One region of the Rhizobium phaseoli genome, then DNA from elsewhere that is predicted to be linked to it. Evidence: riboswitches for the same ligand, from Rfam matches in the RefSeq annotation. Region 1 holds a riboswitch; each other region holds the start of a gene.
What was found. Region 1 has a riboswitch for thiamine pyrophosphate ahead of thiM (hydroxyethylthiazole kinase). Riboswitches for the same ligand answer to the same signal wherever they lie in the genome.
Positions count from the first base shown of each region.

Region 2: linked by a shared signal. The riboswitch ahead of thiC (phosphomethylpyrimidine synthase ThiC) and the one ahead of thiM (hydroxyethylthiazole kinase) in region 1 are both predicted to bind thiamine pyrophosphate.
Region 3: linked by a shared signal. The riboswitch ahead of AMC88_RS20310 (hypothetical protein) and the one ahead of thiM (hydroxyethylthiazole kinase) in region 1 are both predicted to bind thiamine pyrophosphate.

Region 1 is NZ_CP013534.1:278,881-283,229, forward strand. It holds gene thiD (bifunctional hydroxymethylpyrimidine kinase/phosphomethylpyrimidine kinase) at 1-324, opposite strand, end outside; gene thiE (thiamine phosphate synthase) at 321-956, opposite strand; gene thiM (hydroxyethylthiazole kinase) at 953-1,756, opposite strand; TPP riboswitch at 1,798-1,894, opposite strand; gene AMC88_RS24660 (DUF1349 domain-containing protein) at 1,990-2,574, opposite strand; gene AMC88_RS24665 (ABC transporter substrate-binding protein) at 2,805-4,331, shown strand.
Region 2 is NZ_CP013536.1:650,811-655,159, forward strand. It holds gene thiC (phosphomethylpyrimidine synthase ThiC) at 1-1,555, opposite strand, end outside; TPP riboswitch at 1,651-1,782, opposite strand; gene AMC88_RS30155 (SPFH domain-containing protein) at 2,354-4,349, shown strand, end outside.
Region 3 is NZ_CP013532.1:4,232,017-4,236,365, forward strand. It holds gene AMC88_RS20300 (SDR family NAD(P)-dependent oxidoreductase) at 39-809, opposite strand; gene soxR (redox-sensitive transcriptional activator SoxR) at 930-1,400, opposite strand; TPP riboswitch at 1,734-1,847, shown strand; gene AMC88_RS20310 (hypothetical protein) at 1,838-2,044, shown strand; gene AMC88_RS20315 (ABC transporter permease) at 2,056-2,862, shown strand; partial or broken gene AMC88_RS20320 (ABC transporter ATP-binding protein) at 2,859-3,670, shown strand; gene AMC88_RS20325 (ABC transporter substrate-binding protein) at 3,739-4,349, shown strand, end outside.

The DNA of each region.
Region 1 (4,349 bases):
GGGAATGCTGCGTCCTTTGGCGGTTGCTGCGGCCAGAGCTGCGGAAAGGGCGGCGGCGACGGCTTCGGCGATGCCGGCATTGGCAATCATGCCGATCTTCACGGCATCGACGCGCACATCGGCAAAGACGGCATCGATCTGGTCGGCAACGAATTGCGGCGGCACCAGATGCACGCCGGTGACCCCTTGCGTGTTCTGCGCCGTCAGCGCGGTTAGCACCGCCATGCCATAGACGCCGCGGGCTGAAAAGGCCTTGAGGTCGGCCTGGATGCCGGCGCCGCCGGACGGATCGGAGCCGGCGATAGAGAGGACGTTGCGGATCATGCCGGGACCTTTCGAATTTCTGCGGCGATGCGGCGGGTGGCCGCCGCCGGATCCGGCGTACCGCAGACGGCGGAGACGACGGCAAGCCCCTTGGCGCCGGCGGCAAACACGTCGGCCACATGCTCCGCTTTCAACCCGCCGATGGCGACGGAGGGCACCGGCGAGACCTGCACCAGCCTGGCAAGACCGTCAAAGCCGATCGGCTGCTTGTGGTCGGCCTTGGTCGGCGTCGCAAAGACCGGGCCGACGCCGGTATAATCGACGAGATCGCGATCGACGGCAGCCGCGAGCGCCTCGGTCTCGACCGAGAGGCCGAGGATCATGTCGGGGCCGATCAACCCCCGAGCCGTGCGCGCATCCATGTCCTCCTGGCCGATATGCAAGCCATCGGCGCTGATGGCGATGGCCGCCTCGACGTCATCATTGACGATGAGGCGGGCGCCGGTGCCACCGAGCGCCTGCTTCAAGGCGCGGCCGGTCTCGATCATGCGTGCTGTCCCCGCCTGTTTGTCGCGCAGCTGCACCATCGTCGCGCCGCCGGCAACGGCGAGGCGGGCGGTCTCGACCATGCCGATCCGGGCGCAGAGATCCGGATCGAGGACGAGGTAGAGCGAAAGGTCGAAAGCCTTCATGCGATCGATACCCTGGCTCTCGCATCCAGCGCTTCGCCGTCGAGCGCGGCCAGCGCATCGAGGAAGCGCCAGGCGAACGAGCCGGGGCCGGCCGCCCCGAGCGCGGCATCTTCGCCGGCGACGGCAAAGGTCGCGAGCGCTGCGACGGTCGCGCCGAACAGATCCTCGGGCGCGGTGGCGGCAAAGGCGCCGACAAGGCAGGTGAGCGCGCAGCCGAGGGCAGTGACCTGCGGCATCAGCACCGATCCGCCCTTGATGCGCACCGCCCTGTTACCATCGGTCACGAAATCGACGGCGCCGGTGACGGCGACGATTGCCTGCTGCCGCTCCGCGAGCCGACGGGCCGAATCCTCCGCCTGCTCGACCGGATCGCGGCTGTCGACGCCCTGGCCGCGGCTCTCCCCCCCGGCAAGAGCGATGATCTCGGAGGCATTGCCGCGGATGATCGTGGGCTTGAGCGCCAGCAGATCGGCAACCGCCTGGCGGCGAAAGGCCGTCGCATAATGCGCCACCGGATCGAGCACCCAGGGTTTTCCGGATGAGGCAGCCGCCTTCGCCGCCGCCCGCATGCCGTCTAGCCATTGCGTCGACAGCGTGCCGATATTGACGGTCAGCGCGCTCGCGATGCCAGCGAATTCGCCGGCTTCCTCAGGCGCATGCACCATGGCGGGCGAAGCGCCGGATGCCAGCAGGACGTTGGCCGCGATGTTCATGGCGACATAATTGGTGATGCAGTGGACGAGCGGCGGCTTTTCGCGCATCGCCTCCAGCATGGCTCCCGAAGTGGTCTTGCTCTGCATAGCGCCCCTTTCAGGCGGGGCAGGCGCGGGGCGGCGTCTACGGCGATCCCCGAGCGACTCCCTCCGCCGGCATTATCCGGTTCAGGTTCGAAGGGTTCTTCTCAGCCCGTCTGTCGACGAACGCCCCTGTCTCTCATCACGCCCTTTTTCGCAGAGAAGGGCGCGGCTGTCATCCCGAAAATGACATTCCGTGTTCCCTCCGACAAAACTGGTTGAACGCATCACAGCGCTCCTCAACTCAAATCATGCAGATCCGTCGCAATCGCGGGCCCGATTGAAAACTCCGAAAACCGCACCGTCAATCCACTCCTCTCCGGTGTACAGGCGGTCGGGCCGACCTCGTATCGGTCGGCAACCGGGAAGGGCGCTAGCCGCAGCAGTGGCCAGCGGTTGCCGTCGCGGGAGGCCTGGATACGAAGGGCGCCGCCTGCGACGGTGACGCGGATGTGGAAGTCCTCGAGTTGCCTGAACGGCTGCGACACCGACCAGTCGGATTGGCCGTCGGTGACGACGGTGCTGAGGAAGGCTTCGCCGTCGGTGAATTCGACGCCAGTTTTGACCCAGCGGTTTTCGTCGAGGCGCACCATCAGGCCGGCCTGGTCGTAGAGGGTGCGGAACTCGCCCTGGATGCGGATCTGGGCGGTGAAGCTCTCGGCGGTGGGGAAAGCGAGGAAGTGGCCGCTGTCGCGGGTGAAGCCGTAATAGGTCTCCCGCCAGAAATCGGTCTTTTCGCCTGTTGTCAGCGTCAGGCCGGTTGCGTCGGCGTGCCAGCTTTCCGGTTCGTTCAGCCACTTTCCGTCGTTGAAATCGATGTTCATCCCATCCTCGCTCTATTGAAGCCGTGGCGCTGCCGATTCTTCGCGGCCGCATAATGCGCGAGCTTCACGCAGGCGGCCAGCCGCACTTGCGGTTCGATGCCATTTCCGCCGCTGCGACCCTCGTCTCACGACATAATCCACGGCTTGCGCTTGACACGATCACGTCATCTCTTATTCTCTTACAAAAATATGAATTACATAATTGTGGAACTTAACTCGGGAGCCCTCACATGAAAACGCTTGTCGCATTCCTGCTCGGCACTGCGCTCGTCGCCCTGCCTTCGACCCTGCTTGCTGCGGAAAAAGGCGGCGTCATCAATGTCGCGACGATCGGCGAGCCGCCGACGCTCGATCCGATGTCGTCGACGGCCGATCTCGTCGGCATCGTCACCCAGCACATTTTCGAAACGCTCTACACCTTCGACAAGAGCTGGAATGTCACGCCGCTTCTGGCCGAAAGCCTGCCCGAGATTAGCGCCGACGGCAAAACCTATACGATCAAGCTCCGGACCGGCATCAAGTTCCACGACAATAGCGATATGACCTCGGATGATGTCGTCGCCTCGCTGAACCGCTGGATGAAGATCGCCTCGCGCGGCAAGCAGGTGGCCGGATTCATCGACAAGATCGCTGCCGCAGATCCCGCGACCGTGACCATCACGCTGAAGCAGCCCTATGCGCCGCTGACCTCGCTGCTCGCCTTCAACAATTCGGCGGCGATCATCATCCCGTCGGAAAAGCAGGACGAACCGATGAAGGAGTTCATCGGCACCGGCCCCTATATGCTGAAGGAGCGCAAGGCCGATCAATATATCCAGCTCGTTCGCTTCGACGGATACAAGTCGCGCGAAGGCGACAGCAATGGTTATGGCGGCGCCCGCCATCAATATCTCGACGAAATCCGCTTCGTGCCGGTGCCGGATCCGAACACCCGCGTCGAGGCCGCTATCTCCGGCCAGTATGATTATGTCGATTCGATCCCAGTCGAATCCTACGACAAGCTGAAGGGCTCGACGGCCTCGCAGCCGGTCATGCTGAAGCCCTTCGGCTATCCTGTTTTCGTCTTCAACACGAAGGAAGGTGTCGCCGGGAATGTCGAGGTTCGCAAGGCGATCCGCCAGGCGCTCAGCATGGAAGACATGCTGGCCGCCGCTTTCGGCAGCAAGGATTTTTATGCGCTTGACGGCGCCATCTACCCGAAGACCTTCTCCTGGTCGACCGATGCCGGCGTCGAAGGCGCCTATAATGTCGCCGATCCGGAAGGGGCGGCGGCGACCGCCAAGAAGGCCGGTTATAATGGCGAGCCGATCCGTATCCTGACCAGCCGCCAGTACGAATTCCACTACAAGATGGCGCAGGTGGCCGCCGAATATCTGAAGCTTGCCGGCTTCACCGTCGATATGCAGGTGGTGGACTGGGCGACGCTGACGCAGCGCCGCACCGATCCGAAACTCTGGGATATCTACATCACCCACAGCCCCTTCCTGCCGGAGCCGGCCTTGATCGGCTCGCTCTCGACCAGCTCGCCCGGCTGGTGGGACACGCCGGCCCGCAAGGCCGCCGTCGATGCCTTCACCGCTGAAGTCGATCCGAAGAAGCGGGTGGCGCTCTGGGCCAATGTCCAGAAGGCCATTTATACGGACGCGCCGTTCATGAAGATCGGCGATTTCAACGCCGTCTCGGCGAAATCGGTCAAGCTCGACGGCGTCGATCCGGCCCCGTGGCCGTATTTCTGGAACGCTTCGATCAAGAAGTGATGGAGTGATTTCGGTGGT
Region 2 (4,349 bases), on a different replicon from region 1:
GCGACAGCGCATCGTCGCGAATGCGGGCGGCCGGATGTCCCTTGGCAAGATCGGCGGCATGGGCGGCGATCTTGTAGGTAATCACGCCGGTCTTGACATCGCTGCGGTCGGGTAGCCCCAGATGCTCCTTCGGCGTGACGTAGCAAAGCATCGCCGTGCCGAACCAGCCGATCATGGCGGCGCCGATGCCGGAGGTGATGTGATCATAGCCCGGCGCGATGTCGGTCGTCAGCGGTCCGAGCGTATAGAAGGGGGCTTCGCCGCAGACCTTGAGCTGCTTATCCATATTCTCTTTGATCTTGTGCATCGGCACATGGCCGGGGCCTTCGATCATCACCTGGCAGTCCTTCGCCCAGGCGATCTTCGTCAGTTCGCCGAGGGTTTCGAGCTCGGCAAATTGCGCTGCGTCATTGGCATCCGCGATCGACCCCGGCCGCAAACCGTCGCCGAGCGAGAAGGAGACGTCATAGGCACGGCAGATGTCGCAGATTTCCTCGAAATGCTCGTAGAGGAAACTCTCCTTGTGATGATGCAAACACCACTTGGCCATGATCGAGCCGCCGCGTGAGACGATGCCGGTGACGCGATTGACAGTGAGCGGAATATAGGCCAGCCGCACGCCGGCATGGATGGTGAAATAATCGACGCCCTGCTCGGCCTGCTCGATCAGCGTATCCCGATAGACTTCCCAGGTCAGATCTTCGGCAATGCCGTTGACCTTCTCGAGCGCCTGGTAAAGCGGCACGGTTCCAATCGGAACCGGCGAGTTGCGAATGATCCATTCGCGGATGTTGTGAATGTTGCGACCGGTGGAAAGGTCCATGACGGTGTCGGCGCCCCAGCGGATCGCCCAGACCATCTTTTCCACCTCTTCCGCCATCGACGAGGTGACGGCCGAATTGCCGATATTGGCGTTGATCTTCACCAGGAAATTCCGGCCGATGATCATCGGTTCGGATTCGGGGTGGTTGATATTGGCCGGGATGATCGCCCTGCCCTCGGCGACTTCCCGGCGCACGAATTCGGGCGTCACGAAATCCGGAACATGAGCGCCGAAGCTCTCGCCGTCGCGGGCGAGCGCCTCCTTCGCGGCCTGCCGGCCGAGGTTTTCGCGGATCGCGACAAATTCCATTTCCGGGGTTATAATGCCGGCACGCGCATAGGCGAGCTGGGTGACGGCGCGGCCGGCCTTTGCCTTTAGCGGCGTGTTGCGAATGGGAAATTCCGGCGTCAGCCGTTCGCCCGTGGCAAAACCATTGTCTTCAGGCTTCACCAGCCGGCCTTCATAGGTTTCAACGTCGCCACGCGCCCTGACCCAGGACTCGCGCAAACGCGGCAGCCCGGCGTCGATGGAAACCACATGGGCCGGATCGGTATAGGGGCCGGAGGAATCATAGACCGTGACCGGCGGCTCGCCGGAGGTCGGGTGAAGGCTGATTTCGCGCATCGGCACGCGCAGATCCGGATAGAGCGTTCCGGGTTTGACCACCTTGGTCGAGGCCGGAAGCGAGCCGGTGGTGACGACAGGAGTAAGCTGGGGTGCAACAATATTCATGGATGAGGCTCCAAGGTTTGACGTTTGGAGACCCAGTTCCAGTGTTGGAATGATGGAAAGACGCCATGCGCGACTAAGCGAAAATCCGCCCAACAGCCGCAGCGTCCGCACCGTCCCTACGCCAGTATGAACTGGATCAGGTTCAACGGGTCACCGCGCCACAACAGGCAAAGCCGTATTGTTCAGCAGAATCTCAGCCCCTTGCCGGGACACCCCTGGTGAATGGTCGCCATCAAAGACCGCCGCGGCCCTTGTGTCAAGAAGCTCTTTCGCGTTCCAAGGGAGCTGCAGCTGTCGCTAGAGGGGCGGTGTCAACCGATCTCTGAGCAACCTGCGGCCCAGATTGCGTACAAAAACAGCAGATGCGCGAGGTTATTTCAGCAAGATTGAATAGTCGAAATAGTAAAATCACTGGAAGTACTTATCCGATTCTCGCTTTACGCGTCTTTAAATCGATCGGTCTTGTCGCTAAGTTCACCAGCGTTATGTCTTTCAAGGCAACTCCAATGTGAGACCACTCACGACACGCCGTCCTCCGGTGGGGACTGGGGACGCGCGGTCATCTTTCCAGATAATGAGCAGCCCAGACGTTCGACGTCCTTGCCGCATGGTTCCTATAATCGCAATCGATTGAGGAAAGTCAGGCAGCAATGCACGTGCGACAGCCTCCTTTGCCCGTCTGACGGGCGACGGCGTGCTGCGTCGAGCGCATAGGCGCGCAATCTCCCCGTCTTATCAACCAACACCAACCGGGCGGCCATCGGGTGGACGAACCCGTGCGCCCATGCGAGAAAAAAGATGGAAACCGTGCAATATCTAAGCCCGATGGGATGGAAGGCGATCGGAATCGCCATTACGCTCATCGCGCTGGCAACCCTGTTCCGGTTGAGCGGCGTGATCCGCTATATACCCAACGACAGGCTCGGCATTCTCGAAAAGCTGTGGAGTTTTCGCGGCTCCGTCGACAATGGCTTCATTGCGCTCTACGGCGAGGCCGGCTTCCAGCCGGACGTCGTGCGCGGCGGCCTGCATTTCTTCATGCCGTTCCAATATGCGATGCATCGCGCCAATCTCGTGACCATTCCGCAGGGCCAGATCGGCTATGTCTTCGCCCGCGACGGCGAGCCGTTGCCGCCGACCCAGACGCTTGCTTCGAACATCGACGCCGATGACTTTCAAGATGTGCGCGGCTTTCTGACAAAGGGCGGCCAGAAGGGTCCGCAGCGCAAGATCCTGCGCGAGGGCACCTATGCCATCAATCTAGCGCAGTTCATAGTGCTGACGGCGCAGTCGACCTATGCCGTCAACCTGAACGCGTCGGAACAAAAACTGTTCGCCGACATGTCGACATTGATCACCGAGCGGAATGGCTTCGAGCCCGTTGTCATTCATGACGCCGAGGACCTGATCGGCATCGTCACCATCCATGACGGCCCGGCGCTGCCCGATGGCGAGATCATCGCCCCGACGGTTGCCAACAATCCGAAGGACCCGAACTTCCACAATAATTTCCAGGATCCGGAGAAGTTTCTCAATGCCGGCGGTTATCGCGGCCGGCAATTGCAGGTGCTTGCCGACGGCAGTTACTTCCTCAACCGTATCTTTGCGACCGTCGAACTCGTCGAGAAGACGATCATCGACGTCGGCACGGTGGGTGTCGTCGTTTCCTATACCGGCCGGCGAAGCGCGGATATTTCGGGCCAGTCCTATCGCCACGGTGAACTGGTCGAAACGGGCGCACGCGGTGTCTGGTCGACGCCGTTGCTGCCGGGCAAATATGCGTTCAACACCTATGCCGGCAATATCATCATCGTGCCGACCACCAACTTCGTGCTCAAATGGACGAAGGAACAGTTCGGCGAGCACAGGCTCGACGAGAATCTTTCCGAAGTGTCGCTGATCACCAAGGATGCGTTCGAGCCGGTGCTGCCGCTCTCGGTGGTCGTCCATATCGATTATATGAAGGCGCCCCTCGTCGTGCAGCGTTTCGGGGATATCAAACGGCTGGTCGAACAGACGCTCGATCCGATGGTCTCGGCTTATTTCAAGAATATCGCCCAGACCAAGACGCTGATCGAACTGTTGCAGGAACGCAGCGAAATCCAGCGCAAATCCGGTGATGAAATGCGCGAGAAGTTTGGCTCCTACAGCCTCGAGCTGCAGGAAGTGCTGATCGGTACGCCGCGGGCCAATAATGGTCAGAACAGCATAGAGCAGATCCTCATCCAGCTGCGCGAGCGTCAGATCGCCGTTGAAAAGGTTGAGACTTACAAATTGCAGGAGGCGGCGGCGATCCAGGAGCGCACGTTGCGCGAGAAGGAGGCGCTTGCCGAGCAGCAGGCCAAGATCACGACATCGGCGCTCACCATCGAGATCAGCGAAAACGAGGGCAAGGCGCAGCTCGCCCGCACCCGCCAGCAGGCGGAAACCATTCAGGTGACCGCCAAGGCAGAGGCCGAGAAGGTGCGCCTTGCCGGCCTCGGCGAGGCCGACCGGATCAAGGCCGTCGCGCTTGCTGATGCCGAACGCATCAAGGCGACCGGTCTGGCAGATGCCCAGAAGGTGCGCGCCATCGGCCTGGCGGAAGCCGAGGCGACAGAGAAGAAGGTCGCGGCCTTCGGCGGACCGGACTATCAGCTCAACTCACAGGTCCTGATGCGCTTCGCCGAAGCAATCGAAAACGGCAGGCTGCCGCTCGTGCCGCAGATCCAGGTCGGCGGCGGCGAAAAGGGCGCCACCAATGGTCTTGTGGAAATGATGCTGTCGATGCTGGTCGCCGATCGGCTGGGACCGC
Region 3 (4,349 bases), on a different replicon from region 1:
GTCAAATGTGATGAAATGCCAAAAAAGGTCCAAGTAAATCAGCAGATAAGCTGACCGCCGTTGATCTCGAGAACCTGGCCCGTAATGTATCCGGAGAGAGAAGGAGCCGCCAGGAACAGATAGGCGGGAGCGCAATCCTCGGCCGTGCCGAGACGCTGCAACGGAATGGATTTTCTCGTCTGCTCCAGCTTTTCGCGGGAGGAATAGCGCTCATGGAAATCCGTCTCGATCGTTCCCGGCGAGACGCAATTGACCCGGATTCCATCCGGCGCCAACTCACGGGCAAGCGCCTTGGAATAGGTGGAAACGAATGCTTTCGAGGCCGAATAGACCGAAGAGCCGGGGCTGCCGCCGGTCAGTGCTGAAATCGAAACCGTGTTGACGATGGCCGCGCCTTCGGCTGCCTTCAATGCCGGCAGCAGCGCCCGGGTCAGGGCCACCACCGACGTCTGGTTCAGCCGCACGATCGCTTCATAATCCGCGTCGGTCAGTGTCGCGGCCGGAAAACGGCCGAGCATGGTGCCGGCATTGTTGACGAGCACATGCACCTTGTCGAAGAAGGCGAGAGCGTCCTCTGCAAATTGCGCAGCACCGCCGGCGGCGGTGAAATCGGCGTGCAGCAACAGCGCCCGCCTTTCCGATTCGGCCGTCAGCAGGAAATCCGGCAGATCCCGTCCCGGTTTGCGCCCGGTATGGACGATCACCTTCGCGCCGCAGTCCAGGAACTGCCGGGCCACCTCGAGGCCGATGCCCCGCCCGGCGCCGGTGACGACGACATTGCGATTTTCGAATAGTCTCGGATGGAACACGAAGCCGTCCTCCTCGCGGACAATGCCGCCGGTTGCGCCCTTCGCCCTTAACATATGAGCGCGCCGGCCGAAAGAAAGGCACGCATCGATCTTTCCGCCGGAGACCAGGGCTGCGGAAGCTCAGCTTTCCTTCTCGATCTCCAGAAGCCGCGCCCCGGGGCCTTCCTCGCCGAGCCGATCGCAGGGATTACGCAACGGACAGCTTTCGATCGACAGACAGCCGCAGCCGATGCAGCCGCTCAGACGGTCGCGCAGCAGGCTGAGCCGTCCGATTCGCTCGTCGAGCTCGTTCTTCCAGCGCGCCGACAGCGTCTGCCAGTCGGCAACCGTCGGGGTGCGCCCCTGCGGCAGGGAAGCGAACGCCGTCTGGATTTCTAAGAGCGGAATGCCGACACGTTGTGCCACCTTGATGATGCCGAGCCGGCGAAGCACGTCACGTCCGTAGCGCCGCTGATTGCCGCGGGTACGGATGCTGGAAATCAGCCCCTTGGCCTCATAGAAATGCAGCGCCGAGACAGCAAGACCACTGCGTTCCGCCACTTCGCCAACCGTCAGAAGCCTGCCGAACGGCGTTGCAGAAATCGCATCCATCGTCTCTTGACCTCAATATTAGTTGAGGTTTTATAACGCCTGCTCCGCCGGCCGTAAAGCCCAAGGACAGGAAGAAGCGGCGGCGAGATCACCGCGGCCGATAACCGGCTGAAATCACGGCGCCGGCATTTGCCGTCCTCGCGCCGGCCGCGTCCTGCCGATAGGTCGCCTGGAGACGAGCTCGGGTTCCGTTCCCGGCAGGTACGGAACCTCGGAAAACACCCGGACGCGATTCCGTCCGGGTGTTTTTTCGTGTCGGCGGTTCCGTCCCGACCGGACGGACGGGATTGTGATTTTGCGGTTGCGGTAAGAAAACCCCGATGATAGTTTTCGCCGAAATAACAGGGGAGCTCCGTGTTGCCGGGGCTGAGATGAGAAGCGCAAGCCTCCGGACCCTTCAAAGCTGATCTGGGTAATGCCAGCGGAGCGAGGTTCAGATGTTTTCCGGCGCACAAGTGTCACCCTTTTCGATGTCCGGCCGTTTCGCCGGCGCCATGCTCGATGTCTTCAACGGCTTTGCGCATCTGTGGCGCCGCGCGATTTTTCAGGCGCGCAAAGGAGGCTGCGGCATCTTGAATTGCTGCATGAATTTATCCCCGGACCGATTCCGATTTGAGGAATCATGCAGCCGGAAGAAAGCCTGAAATCGACGCTGATGACATCGCCACCACCATCGGATTCGCGCCTTGCCGCGCTCAGTGCCGCCCTCTGCCGGGCGAGCCCCGCCCTGCTCGCCGGTTTTGCCTTTCTGGCCGCATGGGAACTTTATGTCGATCTTTCCGGTATCAAACCGTCCATCCTGCCGGCGCCTTGGCGCATCCTTACCCAGGGCTGGCTGAACCGCGAAGCGCTGATATCGAACACCTGGCCGACGCTCGGCGCCACGCTCGGCGGCTTCGCCCTGTCGCTCGCCTTCGCTTTCGTCTCGTCGATCCTGATGGATTTCATGCCTTTCATGCGCCGGGCAATGCTGCCGATCTTCATTGCCAGCCAGACCCTGCCGCTGGTGGCGATCGCGCCCCTCGTCGTTCTCTGGTTCGGGTTCGGCCTGTTGCCGAAGATATTGCTGGTCGCGCTCGTCACCTTCTTCCCGCTGCTCGTCGCCCTGCTGCAGGGTTATGAGGCGACCGACCGCGACATCGCTGAACTCTTGAACTCGATGAAGGCAAGCCGCTGGCGCATTTTCCGCCTGGCCCGGCTTCCCTCCTCGCTGCCCTATTTCTTCGCCGGCCTCAGGATCTCGATCACCTATGCCGTCGTCGGCGCGATCTTTGCCGAATATGCGGGAGCCGCGCGCGGCCTCGGCATCTATATCCTCAACGCCAAGAACAATTTCCGGCCGGATCTTGTCCTCGCCGCCGTCGTCGTCAGCGCCGTTCTGACACTCTGCCTCTTCGGAGTGACGCTGATGATCGAGCGCCTCGTCATGCCCTGGCAACCGTCCGGGGAGCGCCGCCGATGACCGATGAACTGGTCGAACTACGCAAGATTTCGAAATCCTTCGACGGCATGCAGGTGCTCGGCGATATTTCGCTCGCTGTCGCAAGCGGCGAGTTCGTTTCGATCGTCGGCCCCTCCGGCTCTGGAAAATCGACGGTGCTCAGATTGCTGACCCAGGCGCTGCGACCCGATGCCGGCGCTTTGCTCTTCAAGGGCGCCCCGTTGGAACAGGCGCCGCATTCCTTCGCCTTCATGCCGCAACGCGATGCGCTGATGCCCTGGCGCCGGATCATCGACAACGCCACACTCGGCCTCGAGGTGCGCGGCATCAGCCGTCGCGCCGCCCGCGCCACTGTGGCGCCGCTGTTCGAGCATTTCGGCCTTGCCGGCTTCGAACACCATTACCCCGCCGAGCTTTCCGGCGGCATGCGCCAGCGCGCCGCGCTATTGCGCACCGTCGTCCAGAGCCAGGACATGCTGCTGCTCGACGAGCCTTTCGGCGCGCTGGACGCGCTGACACGCACGCAGATCCAGGAATGGCTGCAGGGCATGTGGACGCAACATCGCTGGACGGCCTTGTTGATCACCCACGACGTCCGCGAGGCGGTGTTCCTCTCCGATCGGATCTACGTGTTATCAGCCCGCCCGGCGCGTATCATCCGCCAATTCCGCGTTCCCCTGTCCCGCCCGAGAAGCATCGCCGATCTCGGCTCGCCGGCGGCCCAGGCGATCGAGACCGAAATCCTGCAAACCCTGCTTCATCCGCAAGAACAGGATGATTTTGGGCCGCCGGCCTAAGATCTGAATCCTGTTCTCATTTAAAGAGTTAGAGCATGATGTCGTCCGAAAACCGCTTACAGTTTTCGGCATCATGCTCCAGAGACCTGAGGAGGTCACCATGCTGCTTCTCACCCGTCGACAGACAATCCTCGCCGCCCTCGCGACAAGCCTCGCCGGCCGAACCGCCTTTGCCCAGTCGGCACCGGCAAAGGTTCGCATCGCGCTCGACTGGACACCCAACACCAACCATATCGGCATCTATGTCGCCAAGGCAAAGGGGTTCTATGCCGCGGCCGGCCTCGATGTCGAAATTCTACCCTTTACCGATACCAGCGCCGGCACGCTGGTGTCGAACGGGGTTGCCGATTTCGGCATCAGCAGCGAGATCGAGGCTCTGACGCAGCGCGCCGGCGGCGGTGACGTCAAGATGGTCTACGGCGTCGTCCAGACCGAAACCGCGCGCCTGATCTACAAGGGCGGGCGCGACGACATCAAGAGCCCGAGAGATCTCGACGGCAAGACCTATGGCGGCTTTGGCGGCACCTGGGAGAGCGCGCTGATCTCGGCGATGATCCGCAACGACGGCGGCACGGGCGACGTCAAGACCGTCACCCTCGGCACCTCCGCCTACGAGGCGCTGGACAATGGCTCGGTCGATTTCACGCTGGAGATCTACACCTGGGAAGGCATCGCCGCCGAGCTGGAAAACCGCAAGATCAGCCGTTTCCA